2 regions of the Marinobacter sp. genome follow, and region 1 is predicted to be linked to the other one. Evidence: riboswitches for the same ligand, from Rfam matches in the RefSeq annotation. Region 1 holds a riboswitch; the other holds the start of a gene.

Region 1 (14,746 bases):
AGGTCATGCAATGCCTCAAGCAGGCCTTTCCGGTGTCCGATCCGGGCCAGAGTGGCCAGAGCCAGGCGATGCTCCATTTTGGGTAAAGGCAAAACGCCATGGTCGGGTGCTGGAATAGCCGCCATGGGATCCGGGCTCTTATCGAATCGCCAATTGAGATCCAGCACGCTGGCAATGGTGTCGAGCAACAGGTTCAGCCGAACCGGTTTGATGATGTAGCCATCGTGCAGACGCGGTGAGTCTGCGGCGTGGTGGCCTTCGTTAGCGTCGGCAGAGACCATCACGACAGGCATGGTGTGCTTGTGCTGTCGTAGCATTGCCAGGACTTCCCAGCCGCTTTGGCCCGGCATGGACACGTCGAGAAGCAGAAGGTCAGGGCGTTCGGCCTCAACGGTTGCCAAAACCTGCAGAGCATTGCCAAGATCGACGATTTCAAAGCCCAGGGGCGAGAGCATGGCCCGCATGACCTGGCGGTGGGACACATCGTCATCCACCAGCAGTACCTTTCGCCGCGAACCGTGGTAACCGTAGATGCGCTTGGCCGGCATTGATATCGAGCGGGGTGTCGAAGAATGCAGGCTTGATAGCATCAGACTGACCCGGAAGACACTACCTTGACCCGGTACGCTCTCCAGCGAGATATCGCCACCCATGATTTCCGTGAGCAGGCGGGTAATGGTCAGACCCAGGCCTGTGCCGGCCCGGCTTTGCCCCGGTGTCCGGATACGTTCGAAGGGTCGGAAGATGCGTTCCACATTCTCAGGGGCTATGCCTTCCCCGGTATCGCGTACGGTGAACTCGGCGACCTGACTGCGATAACGCAGGGTCAGGGAGACGCCGCCCCGATCCGTGTATTTAATGGCGTTGGAGAGAAGGTTGATCAGAATCTGGCGCAGCCGCTTCTCATCGGTGGTGACCATTTCCGGAAGCGGGTTGGGGCAGTGGTAATCGAAGGCCAGGCCTTTATCTTCCGCCTGCAGGCGGAACATGGTCACCAGTTGCTCCATCAGCAGCCCAATCCTGACCTGATCGCGGTGCAGGTCCAGCCGGCCGGCTTCAATTTTGGAAATATCCAGCAGCCCCTCAATCAGATCGGCGAGGTACTCACCGCTTCGGCGTATCACGCCGAGGGCTTCCTTGCGGTGGGAAGGGATGGTCTCGTCGTTTTCCATCAACTGGGCATAACCGAGGATGGCATTGAGTGGGGAACGGAGTTCGTGACTGATCCCCGTCAAGTAACGACTTTTTGCCCCGTTGGCGGCCTCCGCCTGTTCCTTTGCCTGCTGAAGAGCCTGGTCGGTCCGTTCGTGGGCGACGATCTCTTCCATCAGGAGGCGATTCTGGCGTCGGGACTCTTCCTCGGCCACCACCCGGCTTTCGTGGGCGAGCACGAACAGCCAGCAGATCACGCCGGTTACGATCACCAGAATGAAGAACACTTTCCACAGGGTCACCGACAAAAGAATGCCTTCAGCGGGTGAAGCGACCGGCGTCTTGAAATAGATCAGGGACAGCAGCAGGCCGGAAAGGCCGTTGATGAGCACCAGCAGGCTCAGAAAATGCCCGAGCCTTGAGCGCAGAACGGCCAACACCGGTTTTGGCATCAGGCTCCCGAGAAAATGATTAAGCTGTTCCTGATATCCGGCCCCCGGTTTGCAGGCGTCTGCGCAACGGGCATCGAGTGAACAGCACAGTGAACAGATGGTGCCGTCATACGCGGGACAATGGGTGAGATCTTCCGGTTCGAAGTGATGTTCACAAATCGTGCATTGCACGAGCTGATGGTCAGTAGCGATGGGGACAAATGGCCGTGCTGTGTAGAAACGGCCACCGGTTTTCCAGGCGATCAGAGGCGCCATGATCAGCGCGACTCCCATGGCGATAAAATGGGAAAGAGCCTCCGGATAGACGCCCAGTATGCCGGTGTGGCAGATGATGCCTACTACAGAGGCCGTCAGCATGGCACCAACCCCGACCGGGTTGATGTCGTACAGGTGGGCACGTTTGAACTCAATGTGTGCGGGACTGAGCCCCAGTGGTTTGTTGATCACCAGATCCGCCACCAGCGAACCAACCCAGGCAATGGCGACGATGCCGTAGAAACCCAGGGTTTCCTCAAGCGCCCGGTAAACACCCAGTTCCATCACCAGAAGGGCAATGGCGACGTTGAAGAACAGCCAGACAACTCGTCCGGGGTGGCTGTGGGTGAGTCGCGAGAAGAAGTTGGACCAGGCGATGGAGCCGGCATAGGCATTGGTAACGTTGATTTTGAGCTGGCAAAGAATGACGAATATGCCCGCCATCGCCAGGGAGATCTCGGGCGAATGGGTAATGTAATTGAAGGCGATCAGATACATCTGGGTGGGATCAGCCGCCTCCGAGGCGGTAACGCCCTGTTTCAGGGCAAGAACCGCAAGAAAGGAGCCCGCCAGGATTTTCAACATGCCGATCACAATCCAGCCAGGTCCGCCTGCCATAACGGCGGCCCACCACCGTCGTTTTTCCCGGGCATTGCGGGGTTCTGGAATGAAGCGCAGGAAATCCACCTGCTCGCCGATCTGGGCAATCAATGAGAAAACCACAGCCGCCGCAGCCCCGAACATAACGATGCTGAAGCCACCGGAATCAACCGGGTTAAGTCCCTCGAACTGTGTCCAGTCGCTGACTGAAGAGGCATCCGCGTAAACAATGAAAACAAAGGGCACCAGTTGGAGAAAGATGAAGGCTGGCTGGGTCCAGACCTGGAACCGGCTGATCGTGGTGATCCCGTGGATTACAAAGGGAATGATCACCACGGAGCAAATCAGGTAGCCCAGGACCAGTGGAATCCCGAACAGCATTTCCAGCGCCATGGCCATGATGGCGGCCTCGATGGCGAAAAAGATAAACGTGAACGAGGCGTAGATCAGCGAGGTGATGGTGGAGCCTATATAGCCAAAGCCGGCACCGCGAGTCAGCAGGTCAATGTCGACGCCGTAACGGGCCGCGTAGTAACTGATCGGGATGGCGGTGAGGAAAATCACCAGACTGACGGCCAGTATCGCGGCGACCGCATTGTCGAATCCGTAGTGGAGGGTAATGGAGCCGCCGATGGCTTCCAGTGCCAGAAAGGAGATGGCGCCCAGGGCTGTGTTGCTTACCCGGGCCGCGGACCAGCGCCGGGCACTCTTGGCGGTAAAGCGAAGCGCATAGTCTTCCAGGGTCTGGTTGGCTACCCACTGGTTGTAGCTGCGCCGAACCCGAAAAATATTCTGTCTTGCCGCCATGACTGCCTTGCCTTTGGTGTTTGAGTGCCCCGCGTTAGTGCAGCTTCAAGCTGAAATGCACAGGATGAGAAAGCCGGAACAATATCCGTGCCATAGACCGGTGCAGGGATGTTCTTCTTCTGCATGCCTGCGTTTTTAGCCTGTCCTGTTGGTTACAGGAATGCGTCAAATGACGTAGCGCGCTGGGGCGATTGCCGAATGGGCACCTGTACGGGTGCCGAGCAGAATGATTCTCGTGGGCACTGTGCTTTCGAAGGGAAGCGCGGATCCGGACTTCAAAAACTGCGAGGAATCACCATGGATACGACAGATCAAGCCGCCAACGGGCGGTCGTTCGGTAAGGGACTGGGGCTGAAAAAGAGCCTGATGACGCTGGCGGCTTCCGTCATGCTTGCGACGTCGGCACAGGCGGCAGTGCCGGCCACAGCAGAGGTCAACACGACCGGTCTGGCGGTGACGGATGACACTGTTACGGTCGGCATTCTGCACTCCATCACCGGCACAATGGCGATCAGTGAGATTGGCTCGGTTCAGGCGGAAAAGCTGGCCATTGACCAGATCAACGCCTCCGGTGGTGTCCTGGGCCGCCAGATTGAATTCGTTCAGGAAGACGGCGCCAGTGACTGGCCGACCTTCGCTGAAAAATCCCGGAAGCTACTGCGCCAGGACAACGTTGCTGCGATCTTCGGCGCCTGGACCTCGGCTTCCCGCAAGGCCGTTCTCCCGGTCATCGAGCAATACAACGGCATGCTCTATTACCCCACCTTCTACGAGGGTCTTGAGCAGTCGCCCAACGTGGTCTACACCGGCCAGGAAGCGACGCAACAGATTCTTGCCAGTATCGACTGGGCCGCAGAAACCAAGGGTGCCAAAAGCTTCTATCTGCTCGGATCGGACTACATCTGGCCCCGTACTTCGAACAAGATCGCCCGCAAGCACATCGAGGACAAGCTGGGCCTCAAGGTCTCTGGCGAAGAGTATTATCCGCTGGGCCACACCCAGTTCAACTCCGTTATCAACAAGATCAAGCTGCGCAAGCCGGACGTGATCTTTGCCTCGGTTGTCGGTGGCTCCAACGTGGCCTTCTACAAGCAGATGAAAGCGGCCGGTATCGATTTCACCGATGAGAAGCCCCTTCTGCTGACCATCTCCGTGACCGAAGACGAAATCCGCGGTATCGGCGGTGAGAACGTGGACGGCATCTACGCCTCCATGAAGTATTTCCAGAGCCTCGATAACCCCAACAACAAGGAATTTGTTGCGGCCTTTAAGGAAGCCTACGGCGATGACATGGTCATCGGTGACGTGACCCAGGCGGCGTATCTCGGCCCATGGCTGTGGAAAGCTGCGGTTGAAAAAGCCGGCTCATTCGACATCGACAAGATCCGTGAAGAGTTCGCAGGCATCGAGTTCACGAAAGCGCCAGAGGGTTACGTGCGCATCCACGAAAACCATCACCTGTGGTCCAAGACCCGCATCGGCCAGGCTCAACCTGACGGCCAGTACAAGGTTGTCTACGAGACCGAAGAACTGATGGAACCGGACCCGTTCCCGGAAGGCTACCAATAAGCCCGGACTCCTGGCGCCCCCGGGCGCCAGCATCCGTTGCCTCTGAACACGAGATTAAGGGTTTGAAGGGTAAGTTGGTCTAAAGGGGAGTAAGGGTCATGTTTGATGGCTACACCAGCAGTGAATTGATGTCGATATTTGCCATGCAGGGGTTTGCCGGGCTCTCCCTGTTTTCAGTGTTCGTACTGATGGCATTGGGCCTGGCCATCATCTTTGGTCAGATGGGGGTGATCAATATGGCACACGGGGAGTTCATGATCCTCGGCGCCTACACCACCTACCTGACATCCGGTTTTTTCCAGTCCTATCTGCCGAGCCTGTTCGGCGGCTACTTCTTCGTCGCCATGGTTCTGGCTTTCCTGATTTGTGCTGCCCTGGGGGCATTCGTTGAATGGCTCATGATACGGCGACTCTATCACCGACCACTGGATACCCTTCTGGCCACCTGGGGTCTGAGCCTGATCATGCAGCAGGCTTACCGATCCATCTTTGGCGCCCGGGAAGTGGGTGTGGACCTGCCCGAGTGGATGATGGGGGCGATCCAGGTGACTGACCTGGTGGAGCTGCCCATCAACGGTTTGTTCGTGATGATCATCGCGCTGTCCATTGCCGTGGGCGTGTATTTCCTGATGTACCGATCCGGCTATGGCAAGAAAGTGCGGGCGGTGGTTCAGAATCGACCCATGGCTGAAGCCGTTGGTATCAACAGTGCCGGTATCGACCGAGCCACCTTTTCCCTCGGGTGTGGCATCGCTGGCGTCGCTGGTGCTGCCTTCACCATGATCGGTTCCACCGGTCCGTCCTCTGGCCAGGCTTATATCGTAGACACCTTCCTGGTGGTGGTGTTTGGCGGTGCCCAGAGCCTGATCGGCACCATTGTGTCCGCCTTCGGTATATCCCAGGCCCAGTCCACAATGGAGTTCTTCCTCAGTGGTTCCATGGCCAAGGTGCTCACCCTGCTGGTCGTCGTCGGCATCCTGATGCTGCGTCCAGAAGGACTCATGGCCCTCAAGGTCCGTCGCTAGGAGATTGTCATGAAGAGTTCATCCCCATTGAAATGGTTTGCCACCCGCGAGGGACTGTATTACTTCGCACTGGCCGTGTTGCTGGTGGTGCTTTTGCCACTGGCGCTGGACCCATTCCGCCTGAACATGGTGGGCAAGTACCTGACCTACGCCTTTGTCGCCATTGGCCTGGTTATGTGCTGGGGCAAGGCCGGCATTCTCAGCCTGGGCCAGGGTGTGTTCTTTGGTCTTGGTGGCTATTGCATGGCCATGTTCCTCAAGCTGGAGGCCTCCACTCCGGAGGCCACCGCCATCCAGTCCACCCCCGGCATCCCGGATTTCATGGACTGGAACCAGCTCACCGAGCTGCCCTGGTTCTGGGAACCGTTCCACAGCTTCTCCTTCACCCTGCTTGCGGTGATCGGTGTGCCGGTTCTGCTGGCGTTCGTTATCGGCTTCGCCATGTTTACCCGGCGGGTGGGGGGCGTGTACTTCGCCATCATCACCCAGGCCATCGCCGCAATCCTGACGATTCTGATTATCGGACAGCAGGGCTATACCGGCGGTGTGAACGGCATTACCGATCTGCAGACGCTGAACGGTTGGGACATCCGAACTGATGAAGCCCGGACCATCCTCTACTTTGTCTGTGTTGGCATGCTGTTCCTCTGCCTGTTTGTGGCGCGCCTTGTCCAGAACCGGAAGCTGGGCCGCATCCTGGTGGCCATGAACGCCCAGGAAAACCGGGTGCGTTTTTCCGGCTATGACGTTGCCGCCTTCAAGATCTTCGTGTTCTGCCTGGCAGCGGCTTTTGCCGGCGTCGGTGGTGCCATGTTCACCCTGATTGTCGGTTTCATGTCGCCGTCGTTCATCGGCATCGTCGCCTCCATCGAGATGGTCATTTTCTGTGCCCTGGGTGGGCGGTTGTCCATCCTCGGCGCGGTCTATGGTGCCTTGCTGGTGAATGCCGCCAAGAGTGGCTTCTCGGAATCCTTCCCGGAACTCTGGCCGTTTGCCATGGGTGCGTTGTTTATCGGTGTCGTACTGGCCTTCCCGAACGGTCTGGCGGGCCTGTATCAGACCTACGTCATGCCCCTGGAAGACAAGATCTTCAAGCGCAACAAAGGTGCACAGCTGGAGGCCAAGCCCGCGGAAAAAGTCGCAGAGCCAAAGCCGACCGCTGAGAAGACTCCTGATTACGATCCGATGATCGATTCCTACAGCCCGGAGAAATCGTGATGAGTGCAGCCAAAAGCAAAAGTGGGGATTTCCTGCTGGCGGTCGAAGGCCTGACCGTGTCATTCGATGGCTTCAAGGCCGTGGATGACCTGTCCTTCTACCTGGATCCCAAGGAAATCCGGGTCATCATCGGCCCCAACGGTGCCGGTAAAACCACGGTTCTGGACCTGATCTGCGGCAAGACCAAGGCCACGTCTGGCTCCATCAAGTTTGACGGTAAGGAGCTTACCAAGCTCAAGGAGCACCAGATTGTTCACTCGGGTGTGGGCCGGAAGTTCCAGACCCCGTCGGTGTTCGAGGACCTGACCGTCTTTGAAAACCTTGAAGTGTCCTACCCAAAGGGACACAGCGTGATGGGCGCCCTGGGGTTCAAGCGCGACGCCGAGGTGATCAAGGCTGTGGAGGAGGTGGCTGAAACCATCTTCCTGACCGAGGCCCTGAATGAGCCGGCTGCTTCGTTGAGCCATGGCCAGAAGCAGTGGCTGGAGATCGGCATGCTGCTGATCCAGAAACCGGACCTGCTGATGCTGGATGAGCCGGTGGCCGGGATGTCCGTCACCGAGCGCAAGAAAACCGCCGAGCTGCTGAGGGTGATTACCAGGGACCATACGGTGCTGGTGATCGAGCACGACATGCAGTTTGTTGGTGATATCGCTGACCGGGTCACGGTCATGCATCAGGGCAAAGTCCTTTCCGAAGGGTCCATCGAGCACGTGAAATCGGACCCGAAAGTCATCGAAGTCTACCTGGGGCACTGATCATGCTGAGCATCAAACATCATTCGGTGGCCTACGGCCAAAGCACCATCATCGATGACCTCAACCTCGACGTGGCAAAGAACGAAATTGTCGCCGTGGTGGGGCGAAACGGCATGGGCAAGACCACGCTGATGAAATCCCTGGTGGGCATGACCCCCACGCGAGGCGGTGAAGTCAGCCTGGATGGGAACGACCTTTCCGGCCTGAAGAGCTTCCAGCGTGTGCGCGCCGGAATCGGTTTCGTGCCGCAGGGGCGGATGATCTTTCCGACACTGACGGTACGGGAGAATATCGAGACCGGCCTGGCCGCCGTGGGTGAGAAGAAGGTACCCGAGGACCTCTACGAGATGTTCCCGGTACTGAAGGAAATGCAGAACCGGCGTGGTGGCAACCTCTCCGGCGGCCAGCAACAACAGTTGGCTATTGCCCGGGCACTGGCCACCCGGCCCAAGGTGCTGCTGCTTGACGAACCCACCGAAGGTATCCAGCCCAACATTATCAAGGAAATCGCGCAGACCCTTCGGCGCATCCGGGATGAGCGGGGCCTGTCGATTGTGGTGTCGGAGCAGGTTCTGAGCTTCGTGATGGATGCGGCAGACCGGATCCTGGTGATTGAAAAAGGCGCGATTGTGCACGAAGAGAGCCGGGAAGAAGCGGATCAGGACAAGATTGCGAGCTATCTGGCGGTTTAACGAGGAGCAGAACGATGAGACACGGTGATATTTCCAGCAGCAACGATACCGTCGGCGTGGCGGTGGTGAACTACAAGATGCCGCGGCTGCATACCAAAGCCGAGGTGTTGGACAACGCCCGCAACATTGCTGACATGATCAAGGGTATGAAAGTCGGCCTGCCGGGCATGGACCTGGTGGTGTTCCCGGAATACAGCACCATGGGCATCATGTACGACAACGAGGAAATGATGGAAACCGCGGCCACCGTGCCCGGTGACGAAACGGCCATCTTCTCCGCCGCCTGTCGTGAGGCGAACACCTGGGGCGTGTTTTCGCTCACGGGAGAGCGACACGAGGATCACCCCAACAAGGCGCCGTACAACACCCTGGTTCTGATCAACAACGAGGGTGAGGTCGTCCAGAAATACCGCAAGTGTATCCCCTGGTGTCCGATCGAGGGATGGTATCCGGGAGACACTACCTACGTCACCGAGGGTCCAAAGGGCATGAAGATCAGCCTGATCATCTGCGACGACGGCAACTATCCCGAGATCTGGCGCGATTGCGCCATGAAGGGGGCGGAGTTGATTGTTCGCTGTCAGGGCTACATGTACCCGGCCAAGGAACAGCAGGTGATGATGGCCAAGAGCATGGCCTGGGCCAACAACTGTTACGTTGCTGTGGCCAACGCCGCCGGATTTGACGGCGTGTATTCCTACTTCGGCCACTCCGCGATCATTGGCTTCGATGGCCGTACCCTCGGGGAATGCGGTGAGGAAGACATGGGCATTCAGTATGCCCAGCTGTCCGTGAGCCAGATCCGTGATGCCCGTGCGAACGACCAGTCCCAGAATCACCTGTTCAAGCTGTTGCACCGGGGCTACACCGGTGTGCATGCCTCCGGGGACGGCGACAAGGGCGTGGCCGACTGTCCGTTCGAGTTCTACCGTACCTGGGTGATGGACGCCCAGAAGGCGCAGGAAAACGTGGAGGCCATGACCCGGAAGACGGTAGGTACCGCTGAGTGCCCGGTGGGCGAGCTCCCGTTCGACGGCAAGGAAAAATCCGCAGGGGCCTAAGCCCGGGAGGCGTTCATGCCGTTTATCAACGAACGGCTGGAAGCCAATCGGGAAACCATTGAAAAGAACCGGGCCGCCTCAGGCCCGGTTCGTGCTTCCCGGTTCCGCTTCGAGCCCGAGGCCGTGATGGCCAGACTGCGGGAAAATATCGTCGGCCAGGATGAGGCCCTGGCCGCCATGGAATCCGTGCTGGTGCGGATAAAAGCTGACATCGGCGAGGAAAACCGGCCGTTGGCGGTGCATCTTTTCCTGGGACCAACCGGCGTAGGAAAAACGGAAACCGTTCGCCTGATTGCCGAAGTCATCCACGGTAATCGCGATGGCCTGTGCCGTATCGACATGAACACCCTGGCCCAGGAGCATTACGCCGCAGCCCTGACCGGTGCACCGCCGGGCTACGTGGGCAGTAAGGAAGGCCACAGCCTGTTCGATCTGGACAAGGTACAGGGCTCGTTCAGCAAACCCGGCATTGTGTTGTTTGATGAAATCGAGAAAGCCAGCAAGGAAGTGGTGCGCACGCTGCTGAACGTGCTGGACACCGGTCGGCTGGTGTTTCCCTCCGGCAACCGGGAGATCGACTTCCGCAACACCCTGATCTTCATGACCAGCAACGCCGGTGCGCTGGAGGCGGAGACGTATGAGCAGAGCTACCAGCGGGGCTGGCGTCGCTGGCTCGGTTTATCACCCGGCAACGGCGAGGCCATTCGCGATACCGCTCTGCGCCGGCACTTTGACCCGGAATTCCTCAACCGGATTGATCAGATCCTCACCTTCAACCGACTTACCGACAACTGGCTGGACGCCCTGCTGGACATTGAGCTGGCGGGCCTCAATCGCCGGTTGTCCAGAAAGCACGCCGAGCTGTCGCTGTCGCCTGAGCTGCGAGAGGAACTGTGCCGTGGCTACGACGCTCGCTATGGGGCCCGGGAACTGCTGCGGGCTTTTCGCCAGCGGCTGGAACCCGCCGTTGCCCGGGCGTTGCTGGCGTATCCGGACTGTCGCCGGTTTGAAGCTAGCCTGCAGGGCAGGAAGGTCACGGTGCACCAATACGTCGAATGACGTAGGCACCGGGGGCATTTCGCGAATACCTCACAGGGACGGGATTTCGGATAGTAAAGCCGTTACCTAATCGTGCAAGCCAACACCAAGGAGCGCCCGTTATGGCTGAAACCATTATCAAGATCGATCTGAACAAGTCGGCCTATGAGAACGACAAAATCCACAACCGCTGGCACCCGGATATTCCGCTGGTGGCTACCGTCAAGCCGGGCGACGATTTCATCGTTGAGTGCTATGACTGGACCGGCGGCCAGATCAAGAACGACGACAGCGCCGACGACGTGCGCGATGTTGATCTCAGCCAGGTTCACTTCCTGTCGGGACCGATCGGGGTCGAGGGCGCTGAGCCGGGCGACCTGCTGGAAGTCGACATCCTCGACATCGGCACCTTCGAAGAGAGCCAGTGGGGCTTTAACGGGTTCTTCTCCAAGCAGAACGGCGGTGGCTTCCTGACCGAACACTTCCCGGAGGCCCAGAAATCCATCTGGGACTTCAATGGCATGTTCACCAAATCCCGCCATATTCCCAACGTGGAATTTGCCGGCCTGATTCACCCGGGCCTGATCGGCTGCCTGCCCTCCAAAGAATTGCTGGACACCTGGAACAAGCGTGAGGCTGGACTGGTCGCGACCGATCCGGAGCGTTTGCCGGAACTGGCAACACTGCCCAACGGTGAGACCGCCCACATGGGCCAGATGACCGGCGACGCGGCCAAAGCTGCCGGCGCCGAAGCCGCCCGTACCGTGCCGCCACGGGAACACGGTGGCAACTGTGACATCAAGGATCTTTCCCGTGGCTCCAAGGTGTATTTCCCGGTGTACGTGGACGGGGCCGGCCTCTCTGTAGGCGACCTTCACTTCAGCCAGGGCGACGGCGAAATCACGTTCTGTGGCGCCATCGAAATGGCCGGCTGGATTCACCTGCGGGTAAACCTGATCAAGGACGGCGTGAAGAAGTACGGCATCAAGAATCCGGTGTTCAAGCCCAGCCCGATCAAGCCCCGTTACGACGACTATGTGATCTTCGAAGGCATCTCCGTAGACGAGGACGGCGGCCAGCATTACCTGGACGTTCATGTGGCCTATCGTCAGGCGTGTCTGAACGCCATCGAATACATGACCAAGTTCGGTTACACCAAGGCTCAGGCCTACGCGATTCTGGGTTGTGCGCCGGTGGAAGGCCACATTAGCGGCGTGGTGGATATCCCGAACGCCTGCGCCACGCTCTGGTTGCCGACGGGCATCTTCGACTTCGACATTAACCCGTCCGCCGATGGTCCGCAGAAGAAAGTCAGCGGGGGCATGGACGTACCGCTGTCGAAAGATAAGGAGTAATCGCCATGCCCGTGTATGACTACAAGTGCCGTGAACATGGCCTCTTTCACACACTGGCCACCATGGAGGATGCGGCCAAGCCGGCGCAATGCCCCACCTGCAAGGCCATGTCGCCGCGGGTGATCGTATTGCCATCCCACATTGCCGCCATGGACCCGGCCAAAAGGGCGGCTGAGGACCGGAACGAGCGATCCCGGCATGAGCCGGTGTTTTCCACCGCAGACCGAAGGGCGAATGATAAGGAGCACAGTCGCGCCTGCGGCTGTGGTTCCCCGAAACCTGGAAAGTCCATGCTGTTCTACACCGCTGACGGGAAGAAGATGTTTCCCTCCATGCGGCCCTGGATGATCAGCCACTGATTGGCTGACTTGAAACTGTCACGTGTTTGGCCCCCTCTCCGGGGCCTTTTTTATTGCTTCAGGTTGTCCCTTCCGAATATCGTGTATATAGTGTTTCTATCCTTGGTCAAATACCAGATGTAGTGATCAGTGCGTAACCAACTCGGTCAACGTGTGATCATCTCAGTCATTCTGGTATCGGGAATCCGGTGAGAATCCGGAACTGACGCGCAGCGGTATTGGGGAACGAGCGTGGCATCAAGACACTGGTGAAAGCCGGGAAGTCGCCACACGAGGCCGAATCTATCGATTCACGCCCCTGAGTCCGAAGACCTGCCAGGGAGACAACTGCACCTTCGCGTTTTAAGGTGAGCAGACCGGATTCAGGCCAGACGTGTAGGTCGGATTAGCGAAGCGTAATCCGACACCCCTGTCTGCGCCAGGCCGCTTTTGTCGGATTACGCATGCGCTAATCCGACCTACGGTGGCACTCCGATTCTCTGCCTACGCGATGGTGAAAGGATTTCAACGCGTATTCAGGAGAACACAGCATGTCCGCCTCAGCCCTGGCCGAACCCCGGCCAACCTCGCACACCGATACCGAATCCCTTCAGGTCATCAAACGCAACGGCACTCTCGTGGGCTTCGACCCCTCGAAGATCAGCATCGCCGTAACCAAAGCGTTCCTCGCTGTTGAGGGCGACACCTCCGCCGGCTCCGCCCGTATCAATGACGCGGTACACCGGGTGACCGACCAGGTTATCCAGGCGATTGGCCGTCGCCTGAAGGCCGGCGGCAAGGTGCATATCGAAGACATCCAGGATCAGGTGGAACTGGCCCTGATGCGGGCCGAAGAACAGAAGGTGGCCCGCGCTTACGTTTTGTATCGGGAAGAGCATGCCCGCGAGCGCGCCCGCCATGCCCCGGTTGAGGCGCACCCCCATCTGACGGTGAAAAAGACCAGTGGCGAGATTGCTCCGCTGGATCTGGGCCTGATGAAACTGCAGGTGGAGCAGGCCGCCACAGGGCTGGAGGGCATCGACGGTGATTCCCTGGTGGACGATGCCCTGACCAACCTTTACGACGGCATCGCCGAGGAAGACGTGCTGTCGGCCTTGATCATGACGGCCCGCAGCCGGATTGAGCGGGAGCCGGACTACAGCGCGGTCACTGCACGCCTGCTCCTGGAGCAGCTTCGCCTGGAGAATGCCGCTGCCCTTGGCCTGCCCATCAGTCTGCCCTTGGCGGAGATTTATCCACAGGCCTTGAGTGCCTTTATCGAGGCAGGTATTCGTTATGAACTGCTGGACGAGGCCCTTGCCGCTTTCGATCTTGAGCGTCTTGGGGCTGCGCTGAAGCCAGAGCGTGACCTGCAATTCGGCTTCCTGGGCCTGCAAACCCTTTACGACCGGTACTTCCTGCACTGGAACAAGGCCCGCCTTGAGCTGCCCCAGGTATTCTTCATGCGCGTCGCCATGGGCCTGGCCCTGCGCGAAGACGACCCGAATGCCCGCGCCATCGAGTTCTACAATCTGCTGTCGTCGTTTGACTACATGGCCTCCACACCTACGTTGTTTAACAGCGGTACCCGGCATTCCCAGTTGTCCTCCTGTTACCTGACCACCGTTGGCGACGATCTGGAAGACATCTACGGCGCCATCCGCGATAACGCCATGCTGTCGAAATGGGCTGGCGGCCTGGGCAACGACTGGACCCCGGTACGGGCACTCGGCTCCCACATCAAGGGCACCAACGGCCAGAGCCAGGGCGTGGTGCCGTTCCTGAAAGTGGTGAACGACACCGCCGTGGCCGTGAACCAAGGCGGCAAGCGTAAGGGCGCGGTGTGTGCCTACCTGGAAAGCTGGCACCTGGATATTGAGGAATTCCTGGAACTGCGCAAGAACACCGGTGACGAACGCCGACGCACCCACGACATGAACACCGCCAATTGGGTGCCCGACCTGCTGATCGAACGCATGCGCGAAGACCGGGACTGGACCCTGTTCTCCCCCAGCGATGCGCCGGATCTGCACGACCTGTACGGCAACGCCTTCCGTGAACGCTACGAGCATTACGAAGCCCTCGCAGAGCAGGGCAAAATCAAGCTGTTCAAGAAAATCCCGGCCAAGCAGCTCTGGCGCAAGATGCTCACCGTGCTGTTCGAAACCGGCCACCCCTGGATCACCTTCAAGGACCCGTGCAACCTGCGTTCTCCCCAGCAGCACCGGGGCGTTGTGCACAGCTCCAACCTGTGCACGGAAATCACCCTGAACACCAGTGCCGACGAGATCGCTGTATGCAACCTCGGTTCCGTGAACCTGGCGGCCCACATTGCCAACGGCGAGCTGGACGTGCAGCGCCTGGAAAAAACGGTGAACACCGCCGTGCGCATGCTCGATAACGTTATCGACATCAACTACTACGCC
Region 2 (14,746 bases), 370 kb from region 1:
GCGCAATCACGCCACGAACCTCGTCTCCGTCCATCACCGGAAGATGGTGCACGTTGTTGTGCAACATGGTGAGCATGGCTTCAAATATGAACATGTTCGAGCGGATGGTGATCAGGTCTTCAGACATGATCTCGCTGATGGGGGTTTCCGAGGCCAGTGCTTCGCTGAGGGCCCGGGTACGCAGGTCGCGGTCGGTGATGATGCCCTGGAGTCGAGGTTTTTCACCTTCCTCATCCATCAATAGCAGCGCGGACACACCGTTCTCAGTCATGATCCGGGCGGCTTCCTGCAGCCGGACAGTGCAGGGTGCCATAACCGGTTCCCGGGATATCAGCCGCGTGACCTTGGACGTCATCAGCTCGTTGGATTTTTCCCGGCGGGAAACCGCAGAGCGCAGGCGGCTGCGGTCTTCAATCTCGACGAAATCGGCGAAGTTGTCGTCGTTTTCCCAGAGGTATTGGAAGGTGTCGTAGGGGATCTTGTATAGCAGGGTGTCTTCCAGGGCTTTGGCGGGGAAACGCACTTTCCTGTTCATCAGAAGACCAAACTGGCCAAAGACCTCACCTTCACTGATCCGGTTATAGAGTTCTCCGGTTCGCCGATAGATTTCAACGGCGCCACTGCGCACGTAAAACAGCCAGCTGCTCGGGTCACCCAGTTCCAGGATCTGGCTCCCGGCCTTGAAGTAGACAACCTCTATGTCGCCAACCACCCTGTCGAGCAGCTCCTCGGTCATCTCGTCAAACGGCGGGTATTGAGCCATGTGATTGCGGATGTCGACCAGCTCGGCCTGCATAAAACTCCCTGTTCTGGCGAAGAAAAAGTGTTTGTCAGTCATGGAATATAGCAGTGGCAGAGGCCTGCGACCATGTCGACCTTTGATGGATTTCATTGACCGCTTACCCCGGTGTTGCTAGCCTTGCCACACTTTTTTCAGGTGCCCGTCGCAAAGCGCGACGGGTGAAACGGGAAATCGGTGAGCCTGGCATAGCCAGTGCGAGTCCGATGCTGCCCCCGCAACGGTAAGCAGGACAACGGCAATCTGTGCGCCACTGTGTCGCCAAGACATGGGAAGGTGATTGCCCGGGAACCCAGGGTTCCGCCTGCCAGCCCGGAGACCGGCCTGGAAAAACACCCGATGTTGCGGTGGGCAACCTGGGTGGGTGATATGCCGGTTCCGCTTTCCTGACACCAGTCTACCGCCTGCCCCCATTCCCTGTTCCGCAACAAAACCCAGATTCCCGTGCGGGTGCGCGCGGAGTGCGGAGCAAGCTTCATGTTCAGAATTCAATGCCCTGTTGTATTGGCCGGCGTTTCCCTGGCCGCCCTGCCTATGGCCGTCTCGGCCCAGTCTGCCCCGGAATCCGATGCCCTGGATCCAATCGTGGTTACCGCGACACTGGGGCCAAAGACCGTTGGTGAGAGTTTGTCTTCGGTTACGGTCATCGAGAAGGGGGATATTGATCGGCAACAGCCCGCGGAATTCCGCGATTTGCTGCGCGCCCAGCCGGGGATCAATGTGGTGTCGGACGGCAGCTACGGCAAGACCACCAGCGTATTCCTGCGGGGCGCGGGGAGCTCAGGTACAGTGCTGCTTCTTGATGGTATCCGATTGCGCTCTGCCTCTGCGGGCATCCCGCCCTGGCAGTTTTTGCCTCCGGAATTGATGGAACGGGTTGAACTGGTGCGGGGCGCGAAGAGCTCGCTCTACGGTGCCGATGCGGTGGGTGGTGTCATCCAGGCGTTCACCCTGGAACCTGAAGCCGGGCGCCAGGGTTGGGGCGAACTAAAAGGGGGCTCCCATAAAACCCGTGAGGTTACCGCTGGATTGGCTGGCCGGGAAGGCCGTTCCTCGTTCTTGGCCAGTGGCGTCTATTCGGACACCGATGGCACCAATCTGAGAGATGGCGGTGAAGACAAGGGCTTTCGGAACACCGGCGGCCTGGCCAAGCTGAGCCACAGTTTTGACCAGGGTGGCGGCGCAGGGCTGACCGTGTTCCAGTCCGAAGGTAACACCGAGTTTGAAGGCGGTGATACCGATTTCCTGATCCGTGCCATGGGCTTACATCTGGAAGCGGTTGCAAGTGACTACTGGCGCACACGGATCCAGTTCTCGGAAGCCCGCGACGAACAGGATACCTTCGGAGCCAATCCCAGTACTTTCGACACACTGTCTCGCTCAGCGCGCTGGGAAAACACCCTGACGGCCGGTGTTCATGAGCTGGTTCTGGGCACGGAAGTCATGATTGATGAAGTGGATGGCACCAGCAATTTCACAGAAGACAGCCGGACCAACAGCGCGGTTTTTGGCCAGGGTCGTCTGAACTTTGATGCCACCGATCTGATGCTCAGTCTGCGTCTTGATGACAACGAGGCATACGGCAAAGAGGAGACTGGCGGTGTGGCCTTTGGTCACCAGCTGGACCGCGCCCATCGTTTTCGCCTCAGCTATGCAACGTCGTTCCGGGCACCAACCTTTAATGATCTTTACCTGACGGTGCCGTTCTACACCGGTAATCCCGACCTCAATGCGGAAGAGGGGCAGATGGTCGAAGCCGGTTTCTCCGGGCGTTACGATCGCTGGTTCTGGGACATTGCGATTTACCAGAACGATGTGAAAGACCTGATTACCTATGTCTCTGACCCGGTGACGTTTGAGGGCACCATGGAAAACGTCGAAACGGCCAGAATCCGTGGCGTTGAGGTTTCTTCCGGTATCGAGACTGCTAACTGGAATCTGGCGGCAGCGGTAACCTACGCGGATACCGAGAACCGCGATACCGGCGCCCGTTTACCGCGTCGCGCGGAAAAGAATGTGCGTTTGGATATTGATCGCCTGTTTTCTCAGTGGTCTGTGGGAGCCAGCTTTATCGCCGAGAGTGATCGCTATAACGATGCAGCCAATACCAGCCTGCTGCCAGGCTATGGCACTGTGGACTTGAGGGCAGCCTGGAACTTCCAGCCTGGCTGGTCGGCCTCGTTCAAGGTCGATAACGTATTGGACCGTCGCTATGCCACCAGCATCGGCTATGACAGCGCAACCTTCGCGCCTTTCGACTATCTGGCCGCCGGCCGAACCTTCATGGCCTCGGTGCGCTATGATTTCCAGCAGTAAATTCACCGATCTGAGAGGCTTCCACCCTCTATGAGGCACCCCGGGCTCGCTGCATTGTGTGTGCTGTCTCTGCTTGCGCCCTTGTTGGCACAGGCGGTGGGGCCCTGTGTAAGCGACGCGCTGAACCAGCGTGTATGCCTGGCGGAACCCGCGCAACGCGTTGTCTCCCTGTCACCGGGCGCCACCGAGCTGTTGTTCTCTGCTGGCGCCGGTGCCAGGGTGGTGGCGGTGAGTGCCTGGAGTGACTATCCCGCAGAAGCTGCGGATTTGCCGCAGGTGGGCGACAGCAATCGCCTGGACCTGGAAGCCATTGTTTCGCTGGCACCGGACCTGGTGGTGGCCTGGGTGGATGGCAATTCCCGCAGCCAGTTGGAAAGGCTTTCGGACCTTGGTATTTCCGTATTCTGGCTAGCCCCGCGAACGTTTGACGACATTGCTGCGGCGGTATCGGATCTGGCGTTGCTGACGGGTTCGCCCGACCTCGGTAATGAACGGGCCGAGGCGTTTCGCGCAGAAATGGCCACGCTGCAAGCGCAGTATGCCGATGCCAGACCGGTTAAGGTGTTCTACCAGATATGGGACCAGCCACTGATGACCGTGAACCGGGACGAGCTGATCAGCAAGGCCATAACCCTGTGCGGCGGCGTTAATGTGTTCGGTGAGCTGCCAAGGCTGGTGCCCCGGATCAGTCGGGAGGCGGTTCTCGAAGCCAACCCCGAAGCCATTATCACCGCCGGGTCGGCGGGTGACACGGCATGGCTGGAAGCCTGGCGTGAGTTTCCGGGCCTGGCAGCGGTAGCCGCCGGCAACCTCTTCCTCGAACCGCCCGATCTGCTGGCGCGCCCGACGCTTCGTATGGCAGACGGCGCCAGACACCTGTGCCAGACCCTGGAGCAGGCCCGTGCCAACCTCTAACCCGTACAAACCACTCCTTATCCTGTTGCTGGCGGGATTTCTGGCGGCCCTGCTCTCCGTCAGTATCGGTAGCACGGCCATCAGCTTTGAAGACACTCTGCGTGTTATTACCGGCAGTGGCACAGAGTTACAGCAAACGCTGATTCTGGAATTGCGTCTGCCTCGAACCCTGAGCGCGTTTGCAACCGGCGGTTTGCTGGCAGTGGCCGGGGCTTTGATGCAGGTACTGTTGCGAAACCCCCTGGCCGATCCCTACGTGTTGGGGCTCTCCGGTGGCGCGGCAGTGGGTGCGTTATTGGCCATGCTGGCCGGTGCTGCCGGTTTTCTGGTATCCGGCTCCGCGTTTGCCGGTGCCATGCTGGCCACCCTGCTGGTATTTGGCCTGGCCCACGGCAGTGGCAGCTGGACGCCCTCTCGGCTGTTGCTTACCGGTGTGGTGGTCGCCGCCGGCTGGGGAGCGATCATTACCCTGATCCTCTCGATGACTCCGGCCAGCCGATTGCCGGGCATGCTGTACTGGCTGATGGGCGATCTTTCCCATGCAGCCACGCCGTGGCCGGGGTTGATCATTCTGGTTCTCATATGCCTGATGGTGTTTCCGCTGGGCCGAGCCCTGAACGTGTTGGCCCGGGGTTCCCTACAGGCGGCGGCCCTGGGCGTTTCGGTGCGACCACTGGAATGGTCGATCTACCTGATGGCCAGCCTGCTGACCGCAACCGCCGTCACCATGGCCGGTTCGGTTGGCTTCGTTGGCCTGGTGGTGCCGCACATGTTGCGGCTGGTGCTAGGTAACGACCAGCGCCTGATTCTGCCGGCCTGCGCACTGGCCGGCGGCACGCTGCTGGTGCTTGCAGACACCCTGGCGAGGGTGATCATCGCACCGGAACAGTTGCCGGTTGGTGTGATCACCGCGCTGATCGGCGTGCCGACCTTCCTGTACCTGCTGTATCGGAGCCGATGATGACACGCCTGACCACCGAAGCGCTGATCATCGACATTCCGGGCCGCAGCTCAGGCGTTCCTCTGAATCTGGCCATCGAACCGGGACAGGTCTGGGGCGTGCTGGGCCCCAACGGCGTGGGCAAAACCACCTTGCTCCATACCCTCGCAGGATTGCGGGAGCCCCGAAGCGGACAACTGCTGCTCGATGGTACGCCGTTGGGCAACATCCGCCGCAAGAGCGTCTCGCAACAGATGGGCCTGGTATTCCAGGACCGGCAGGATGGATTCCCGGCAACTGTATTGGAAACCGCCCTGATCGGTCGCCACCCCTGGCTGTCACCCTGGCAGATGGAGAGTGGTGAGGATCTGGCGATTGCAGAACGAGCCCTTGAAGCCCTGGACGTGATCCACCTGAAAGATCGCCTGGTGAACACCCTATCCGGCGGCGAACGCCAGCGGGTAGCCATTGCCACCCTGATGACCCAAAGCCCGGAAATCTGGCTCTTGGACGAACCCACCAATCACCTGGATTTACAGCACCAGACCGCCGTTATGAAGCTGCTGCGCCAGCAGGCAGCGTGCGACCGGGCAGTCTTTATGTGCCTCCACGACCTGAATCTGGCCGCCCGATGGTGCGACCAGATCCTCCTGCTGTACCCCGACGGCCAGGCCTGCTGGGGACCGGCCCGCGACATGCTCGTTACCTCGGCGCTTGAGAGCCTTTTTGGCCAGCGCTTGCTTTCGGCTGAACTGGATGGCTTTCCGGTGTTTGTGCCGGGCTAACCACGCAGCAGACTCGGCGGCACCCATGGCAACGCCTTTTAGTTTTGTATGCCTCTGTTGTCTCGGTGGATTTTAGGACTTTGACAACTGGAAATCTGAGTCCGGAGGCATGGAAGTCTCTGGTGTGAAGCACCTCAAGGAGCTTTAGGAGGAAAACCGGCGCCTGAAGCAGATGTATGCTGGGCTGAGCCTGTATCACAAACTAGTAACGGATGGGATCGAAAAAAAAGCTGTAAAGCCAGCCGAATTGCTGGCATCAGTGACTCTGTGTAGCGGTATCAGCCGGATTCCCCTGGGATGAACCGGCTGTACTGTGCGCTCAATCTGACCATCAAGGGATGGCGGCTCTTAGGACACCTTGCCTTGATGGTTTATTCGGAGCTCTCAGCTCTGATTCGTAAATCTTGCTCCAGAGCTGCAAGCTGCTCGTTGAGCTTTTCCAGCATCCGGTAGGATTTCAGCTCGAGAGAGGTTTTACTTCTGAGGACCTTCACCAGTGGTGTGATGGATTGGCCGTAAACTTCAGCCAACGACAACAAAGCCTCACGCATTCCGTCAGGCCCCTGGAACGTAATTTCCGGGGCAACATTGATCGAGCCAAGAGCAGTCTGAAGCCTTTCGACAATGGGCTCCCAGTTAGTTTGAGGGATTTCACGGGTCGCCGCTGTCGAGACAGAATCGCTTAATGATTTGATGTGATCACTAATGCCCACCAGTTGCCTGACCATCTTTTCGCCAGAGTCACCATCACCTCCAGCCTGCACCCTGGCGCGATAGCTGGCTTTGATGGTTTCCCACCGGGCTTGCTCTGCTTTGGACATCGCGCTTCGAAGTTCTTTGAGCTTGAGCAGGTTTTCTTCGGCGCCTTGGGTGAGCAGCTGCGCTTCGCCTTGATAGTGGTCATCAATCAGTTGCTCGAGCTCCACTTCCGACATCACCGGCGTGACCTTCTCGGCAAGCTTGTTCATATTCCGATAACTGCCCTGCAGCTTGAAAGGCGGCTCGGTTCGGTAGGCGTCGTGCTGACCGCTGGAGGAAATGTAGGTCTCGTTAACGGCGAGAATGACATCGCGAACACGCAGCAGACGCTTGAGAACAGCCACGATCTCTTCGCGCTCTGCCGCGCTGTAATCGTGGTCAAAGTCAGCACTGTTAACTTCTTTTCCAGCCGCAAGGTCAGCAAAACGATAAAAGTCGTCCATGCTTCTGGAAGCCAGTGGAGCCGTCACCGCATTTGAACTCATGCTGTTCTCCAGATAGGAGAGCGCAAAGACATCTTCCATGCCGCTTAGCTGATCACCGAGATTTCGAACATCGGCACGGTTAGCCAGCATGTCTGGAATCTGAAATACCTCGCCAGATTCGGTGTAGGGGTTACCGCCCATACAGATGGCGAACCGTTTACCGCGCATGTCATAGGTCTTGGTCTTGCCATTCCAGATACCCTCGACGCGACGAGTACCGTCACACAGCGAGATAAACTTCTGTAAGAATTCGGGATGCGTGTGCTGAATATCATCCAGATACAGCATGACGTTGTTGCCCATCTCGAACGCGAGGTTGAGCTTGATCAGCTCGGTTTTGGCGGTTGAGTTGGGTGCACGCTCCGGGTCCAGCGAGGTCACGTCATGCCCCAGTGATGGACAGTTGATCTTCATGAAGATCAATCCGAGCCGGCTGGCCACATACTCCATCAGTGTGGTCTTACCGTAACCGGGCGGAGAAATCATGATCAGCAGGCCCATCAGGTCTGTGCGGCGGTCGTCGCCGACGGTACCCATCTGCTTTGCGAGGTTATCCCCCACCAGCGGCAGGTAAACCTGTGATATGAGCTTATTACGGACGAACGAGGTAAGCGGCTTCGCAGTAAATTCCTCAACGCGCAAGCGGTCCTGCTGTTCTTCAAGCATCTGATGCCGAATCTTCTGAAGCGATTCCCAGCGCGGCAAGCGATCATTTATATGCCTGCGTAAGCGTGTTTCGAATTCATCCAAAGCCAGCGCGAGGCTCTGCTCGCTGAGGCGCTCGTGACGACCAAGCAGCCCGTCAATCTGGAACGTCAGGTTGGCATTGCGCGGCGAGAACTCGCCCACGGAAAAGCCATTCTCGGCGATGAGCATCATTGCCGCTTCTGGACAGAAGTGTTCGCTAAGTGCTTCACCGTCCTGTCGTGCAAAAGCTCGCAACCAGGCCAGCAATGTTTGCCAGAGTCGATTGGCATCGCTTTTCGCTTCGGCAATGACCTGATCCAGCACCTGTTGCTGCTTTTGCTTCGTCACATAACTCTTGAAGCGCTTCTCGAGGTCCTTGCCGACGGTGGACACTTCAAAGACTTTCGGATCGTGTGCCAGCGCAAGACACAGGTAATCCGCAGCCTGCTCGGTGACCCAGCCCTCAAAATCGAGATCTTGCTGTTCGATAAATGTTGCCATTTCAGCGCAAACAGACTGCTGCAGGCGAGACATGAGATCACTGGAGCGCATCAGATTTTGCAGCACGCCCGCGCTGGCACTTTCTGCCTGTACCCGTTGGCGGTAACCAAGGCTCTGAAAGCACCAGAACACCAGAGCGGCGCCCCGAACCAGCGGCGCAAATCTCAATAGACCTGCTTCGGCCTTGGCGGGGCCGAGCTTTTCCAGAATCCTGACCGCGTCATGGTCATGAATACCTTTTTCGTATCCATCACGGTAACGGGGGCTGGCGAACTGTTTGACGGCTTTTTCCAGCCCTTCCGAATCATTCCAGTCCACGCTTTCGATTTGACCCGCGTCCACGGCCTCCATAAATCGGTATGCCAGATACTCGGCTTTATAGACATCGGGCGCTTCAGCCGGAGTGTGCAGACCCCAGCAGTCATCGAGATTCTTTAAGCGTTCATCTTTCACAGTTTCGTAGAACTGGGTACCAGAGATGTGCAGACGAAGGCCGTCCTCTGCAGGCACCAGGGTAAGTGCAGGCTCCTGTCGGTTGACAGAAAACCGGTGTCTGGGCCCCAGTTTGATAATGGCACCGCCATCCTCGTAAATATCCGCTCGATCGCGCACCGCGCGCTGGGCGTTGTCCTGTGCGGCTTTGAGCTGCGACTCCAGATCATCAGCTTCCAGGGGCGAGTCAAGCTCTCGTAAGCGCCCCGTAAGTTCCCTGACCTTGGCAACCATGGCATCGCTGGCGAAAAAAGTATGAACCTCGGCGACTTCGTTGAACTGATCCGACCGCTTGGTCAGATTGTTCAGAATTCGCTGGCCGGCCTCTTTCAAAGACGCGGCCTTGCGCTGACGCTCCTGCGACAGTTGCTGCCGGCGGGCTTCAATCGTTTCCTGGGTGGTTTCCCGCTGCTCGATCAGGGCGTTGAGAAATTCATCATATTCACCAAACTGGCTCTCGATTTCCTGCAGTTGGTTGAGCATGCGAGCTAGCAGCCCGTCACAGTCATCCGGCGTGGCTACGGTGTGCACGCCGTTGGCCAGGCTCTGTTCATACAACCGTAACTTGGAGGCAAACTGAACTTTCGCCTCGGCGCGGCCACAATCATTGAGCTTGATTTCCGCACGCGACCTGTCCTGATTGATCCGTGAGTACAGCGAAGACAAATTATCCGCAATAACGGCCTGTTGCTCGGTATCGTCGGATGCCAGGGAAGACAGAAGCTCCTGAACGAAATCGAGGCCATCAGTAATCTCATGGTATTCCTCCACGAGCTTCTGCAATTCCTTGCGATCTTCAGATGCTTCTACCTGTTCGCGCAGGCCGTCCACCTGCTCTGTGTACTTTGCCAGGGCTTCGGGCTTGGCAAGAAACGTCAGCGTGCGGTCGGCCAGCTTGTCGACAGCTTCGGCAGCTTTGTTGTCCAGGGTTTCAAGGAGGGCCCGATCAATATACCGACGCTCTGACAACGAGCGCACCAGGCCTCGTTGGTCCTGCAATTTCTTGAGGTGAGTAACAAATTGATGGGGCTCGCGCCAGGACTCCGGTCGAGTCTCCTGAATCAATATTGTCAGGGTTTTGTCCGCCTCGTTGAGCGCTCGATTCGACTGGGCACGAACGGCTTCAACTTTTTCATATTCGTCCACCACCAGCTCGGCGGTGGAGCGTACTTCGTGCAGTGCCGTATTGATGGGCGCGAAGTGTAGCTCATGTAACCAGAAACGCTGATCGAGTAATTTGTCCACTCGTTTGATCAGCGTATCGAAATGCCGCAAACCCGCATCTTCAAGATCGGCGAGTTTGACCACCTCATACAGGTCAGCAATTCCGCTCACCAGCTCTGGGTTGCCAATACGTCCCAGCTCTGAATCGTCCGACGTGGTTTTATCCGCATAAAATGCCTGGGATTCGAAAGGCGTTTTCCACAGTTGGACCGGGTGGACCTGCGAGGGCTTTCCGTCTGCTGTAAAGACAGCCAGCTCCCCGCCATCAAACAAAGCATAGCCGTGCCCGGTTATCGGCGGAGCCGTGTTGCGGGTGATCAGATTATAGCGAACCAAGGCAACCGCCCCGGATTCAGGCGCGTAGAAGATGATAAGCACATCTTCCCCGTTGGGGGCTTCAACCATGCGTTTGAAGCGCAGTCCGGCAGGTACATCGACGGTTTTCAGGTCATCGCTGTAAAGGTAAATGCCGCCAGGAAAAACCAGACCATGGTTTTCGGGGAGTGTGCGTACTGATCCGGCGAGGGCATCCAGCCGGTGCAGGACTTTCTCGGCGGGGTTAAACACATAGTAGCGTGTCAGATTCTCGCCGTAGGGTTTTATCCGGATCAGGAAAATACTGCCCCGGCGGGCGTATTCAAACACGCCATCGCTTAGCGACTGACTCGCCACCTCCACGGGATCTTCAAAGATACCCTCACCAGTGCTGGTGTTGTTCTCGATTTTGAAGGTGATCGCACCGCCGGTATTGTCCACGAACAGCTGGTCTTCAATCGAATAGTGTGGGGAAACGCCCTGCACCATGTGCTCACGGTTCAACTGCGTCCACTCAAAGTCGAAGCGGGCCGGAAGCCGGAAATCGTCCGCGCCTCGATCATCGATGTAGCTCCGTACGGAGCCATCGTTGTTGAGCGACCAGCGGAAAACCTTGAGGTGGTCGCCGCGATCGCCCACCTGGAAGACCATGAGCAGCCGACCATCCATGGTGACCAGCTGAATCAGGCGGGCTTCTTTATGAAATCGGAACAGGGACGAGAAATCCGTCTGGAATTTATCGTTTTCCAGAAACGACCCGGTCACCGCTGAGAGAGTGATCTCCCAGCTGCCGGCATTCTCTTCCAGCCGGTACAGGCTGAAAACTTCGGATAATTCGACGGTCTGCTTCAGACCATGCTCAACGTTGAACCCAAAAAGCAGAAACTCACCGAGCCGGACCACATCCCTTGCAATGCAATTGTGAGGGGTTCGAGCACGCACCCTGCCCAGCACATCCATGTTGGACGCACCAAACTTGGCTTCACGTTCCTCATTAAGCGACCTGACGGTGGAACGCAGAGCGCTCGAGTGATCGGTTAGCCGTTTTTTGAGCGTGGCGAATGTGCCACCTTCACGGATGATGGCTTCGGTGGAGAGAGTTTCTGCCATGGGCTGACGTTCCTTGATCCTTGCATCTGGTATAGGGGCAGGGACCGGCAGACATCCGTCTGCCGGCCATCGAGCTTACTCCGTTGTGTCGTTGTCGGTCTTGAGACGACCGGCTGACCCGCCATTCATGATTTTCTCCATGATGGAGCTGACGAATGGCGTCATGCTCGAAGCGTTCTTCAAAAAGTGATCAGCGGCTCGACCGTAGCCGATACCCTGAGCCACCTTGTTGAAGACATCGCCGTCACCACCAATGAATTCCATCTTGGCGTTGGCCAACGCTTCGCCCATAGCTTTGGCCTGCGCTTCGCTGATTCGAACGTTGGCCTCAATCCGAGACATAGTCTCGTCGCGGTGGATGTCAAGGTTACGGCTCATCACCTCAAACTCGCGGCTCGACTCGTCCATGCGCTCGTAGGCTTCTGCCTTCTTGGTGATACCTTGCGCTTCGGCTTCTGCCATCTTCAGAGCGGCTGCAGCCTTAGCGTTGCCCAGTTCTTCCTCGCCCTTGGCCCTGGCGAGCAGCATGTCTTCTTCGTTTTTCGCGCGGGTTTCGCCTTCCAGACGCTCTGCTTTTGCGGCCTCGCTGCGCCCAAACGCTTCAGCTTCGGCCACGGCACGTGATGCCACTGCATCCGCTTCACGGATTTGCGCCTGCGCCAGGCCTGGTGCCGCCGCCTTCGCTTTTTCGCCTTCAGCAATTTCAATCATTGCAGCCTTGCGCAACTCAGCAGACTGACGCTCTGCCTTGGCGCTTTCCACCTGCTCGATACGCACCTGATCAGCCTTGGCTTCTGCCGTGATAACCAGGGTTTCCTTGTTACGCTTGGCATCTTCGCGGTTGCGCATGCTGAGGATGTTTTCTTCTTCCTCGGCCACACGGGCTTCGACCTGAATGCGCTCGGCCTGGATGTCTGCAATTTCTTTCTGTTTAACCTCAAGAACCTTGTCTTTCTCGATCCGCTGCTCTTCCACGCGGCGTTCGCGGTTAATGTGCTCTAGCTCAGTGGCTGACTGGATAGCCACTTCTTCCACGGCAATCGCTTTTTCACGGGCCTTGGCCGCGAGCTCTTGCTCACGTTGACGTTCCTCTTCGGCAATATCGATCGCCTTCTGCGCTTCGGTTCTTGCAAGTTCTGAGGCACGGCGCTGCTCTTCATGAGCTGCATTGCGGCGAGCTTCTTCTTTCGACGTCAGCTCGGCAATTTCACGATCCGTCCGGGCTTTGGTTTCGGCTTGGGTTTTACGGAGCGCTTCCTGCTGCTCGAAAGCGGCGGTGTTACGCTCACCAATGGCAACCTCTGCGTCGCGTTCCAGAACGTTGGTCGCAACACGGTTCTTTTCGGTGATTTCCTTGATACGGCGGATGCCGTCTGAATCCATGATGTTGTTTGGATCCAGCTCGCTGACAGGCGTTTGCTCGAGGTAGTCGATGGCCACATCTTCCAGGACGTAGCCATTCAGATCTGCGCCGATCAGATCGACGATGGCCTGACGGAACTCCTGCCGCTGCTCGAACAGCTCGACAAAGTTGAACTTCTTGCCGACAGTTTTCAGAGCCTCGGAAAACTTTGCGTTGAACAGTTCGTCTACTGCCGCCTTGTCACTGGCGCGTGCAACGCCCACTGACTTGGCGACGCGCAAAACATCGTCTGCTGTCTCATTCACCCTCAGATACAGGCCAATGGAGATGTCCGCCCGGTAGTTATCCTTACAGATCAGGCCGTTCTTTCCACGGCGATCAATTTGCAGAGGGATAACGCTGATGCGCATTTTCTCGGCGCGATGGATAACCGGTAGCACCATGGCACCGGTGAAGTGGACGCTCGGGATTTTGCTCATGTTGTTAACAATGAGCGCCTCGCCCTGATCCACCTTTTTGTAGAACGCATTGAAGAGTCCCAGGATGCCCATGATCGCGACGAAGCTGACACCGACGATCATGAATACCGGCATAATCCAATCAAGCATGTTAATTACCTCAGTTCCTTGGTGTTAACGGGTCAATCCCGTCAGAAAATCGGCTTCAGGAACGACCTGATACACCGCGTCGTTTTTGTGGTACTTGATGACCACAGCTTTCTCTCCCGGCGCCATTTCTGTGGAGCTACGGGCTTCGAGTCGGAGGTGGGCACCATTGACCGCACAGTCAATAACACCCGCAGTAGGGGAAACGGCATAAACCACAATGCCCGTAGCACCCAATAGATCGTTATTGGAGGCCCGGGTGTTCTTAAAAAGTGGCTTGAGTGGTTTGATAATCCATGCCGCCGGTTTGAGGCACAGCAAGGCAGAACCAAACAGGATTAGTATCGAACCAATCATTGCAACGAGCCCTGAGGCCTCGGGCCCAAATATCAATAAATCGGCGAAATAGCTGATGGTCCAACCAGACAGGCTGATCGCGGTGAGCGCCACCGAAAGGGGAACTCCATCAAGGCCCAGGGATGCTGCAACGCCCGCAATGCCCCCAAGCCCGCCATCGGGGAGCTCGGGATCAATTTCTGGCGTGTCAAAGTCCGCCAGGCCGATCAGCGCCACGCCCCAGTACATCAGGCAGAAGAGCAGAAGGCCGGTCCAAAGGACCGTGGGGAAGGAGGAAATCAGGGTGAAAAACGTTTCCATACGTTTTCAAATCCTTTTGGAAGTCCGTTTTATGCGCGCTTCAGATAATACACACAAGCTGTCGTCTCGAGTCATTGTGACACTTGGCACAGACAGAGCATGTGTTCCTTTTGTGTATTGAGAAGTCCGTTAAAGTTTCAGATGGAACTATAACGAAACAACTGTTATATCATATAGATCAGATCACAAATACAACAGGAATTGACTCGCATGGAAGGAGCGAAAGCCAACGGGCTGGAATATGAGGAGGTGAGCAGACGCCTTCTGAAAGCCGAAATGGCCAAGCGAAGTCTGCACTGGGACGACCTTTCCCGCGACCTCGCCAGTGTCGGAATCGACCTTTCCTCAGCGAACCTCCGGCGTATGGTTTCCATGGGCACCCTGCGAGCCTCTGTTTTTCTGGCGCTGGTCGAACTGTATGAAATCGACACCGCCAATTCGGAAGAAATCCGCCACTATATTCAAACCATCCGACGCTATCCCGTGGGGCCTGCGTCAGCTTAATTTGGAAAAGAGGGCTTAACGGTCCTGGCAGAAGGAAACAAGCATGAGCGAAAAGGAACTAAAAGCCGCAGTTGCCCAGGATGATCGCCTGTCAGAATTGAAAATCAAGGCAGCCGAAGTGGTACAACAACTTGTCGTTATCGGTCCACGGGAGTTGGATCAGCGCCGAGAAATGGTGACTGAAGTCGAGATCTTGGGCCGGGAAGTCGAACACAAACTATCCGAGACCAGCGCGCTTCTAAAAAAACCGATTCATGAACTGGCACAGGCGGCAGAGGACGGCAGCGAA

The links. Region 1 has a riboswitch for cobalamin ahead of ACO06L_RS13695 (ribonucleoside-diphosphate reductase subunit alpha). Riboswitches for the same ligand answer to the same signal wherever they lie in the genome.
Region 2: another riboswitch for cobalamin. It lies ahead of ACO06L_RS15300 (TonB-dependent receptor plug domain-containing protein); the one in region 1 lies ahead of ACO06L_RS13695 (ribonucleoside-diphosphate reductase subunit alpha).

Annotation. Positions count from the first base shown of each region.
Region 1 covers NZ_OZ245935.1:2,991,879-3,006,624, reverse strand. Annotated here, with positions in the region: gene ACO06L_RS13745 (ATP-binding protein) at 1-3,266, opposite strand, end outside; gene urtA (urea ABC transporter substrate-binding protein) at 3,564-4,835, shown strand; gene urtB (urea ABC transporter permease subunit UrtB) at 4,934-5,860, shown strand; gene urtC (urea ABC transporter permease subunit UrtC) at 5,870-7,078, shown strand; gene urtD (urea ABC transporter ATP-binding protein UrtD) at 7,078-7,836, shown strand; gene urtE (urea ABC transporter ATP-binding subunit UrtE) at 7,839-8,528, shown strand; gene ACO06L_RS13715 (aliphatic amidase) at 8,543-9,589, shown strand; gene ACO06L_RS13710 (AAA family ATPase) at 9,605-10,648, shown strand; gene fmdA (formamidase) at 10,750-11,982, shown strand; gene ACO06L_RS13700 (FmdB family zinc ribbon protein) at 11,988-12,341, shown strand; cobalamin riboswitch at 12,497-12,675, shown strand; gene ACO06L_RS13695 (ribonucleoside-diphosphate reductase subunit alpha) at 12,872-14,746, shown strand, end outside.
Region 2 covers NZ_OZ245935.1:3,363,088-3,377,833, forward strand. Annotated here, with positions in the region: gene ACO06L_RS15295 (putative nucleotidyltransferase substrate binding domain-containing protein) at 1-796, opposite strand, end outside; cobalamin riboswitch at 919-1,141, shown strand; gene ACO06L_RS15300 (TonB-dependent receptor plug domain-containing protein) at 1,277-3,115, shown strand; gene ACO06L_RS15305 (cobalamin-binding protein) at 3,146-4,030, shown strand; gene ACO06L_RS15310 (FecCD family ABC transporter permease) at 4,017-4,991, shown strand; gene ACO06L_RS15315 (ABC transporter ATP-binding protein) at 4,991-5,755, shown strand; partial or broken gene ACO06L_RS15320 (transposase) at 5,841-5,990, shown strand; gene ACO06L_RS15325 (DNA repair ATPase) at 6,127-11,328, opposite strand; gene ACO06L_RS15330 (flotillin family protein) at 11,404-13,299, opposite strand; gene ACO06L_RS15335 (hypothetical protein) at 13,324-13,953, opposite strand; gene ACO06L_RS15340 (DUF6471 domain-containing protein) at 14,164-14,457, shown strand; gene ACO06L_RS15345 (toxic anion resistance protein) at 14,501-14,746, shown strand, end outside.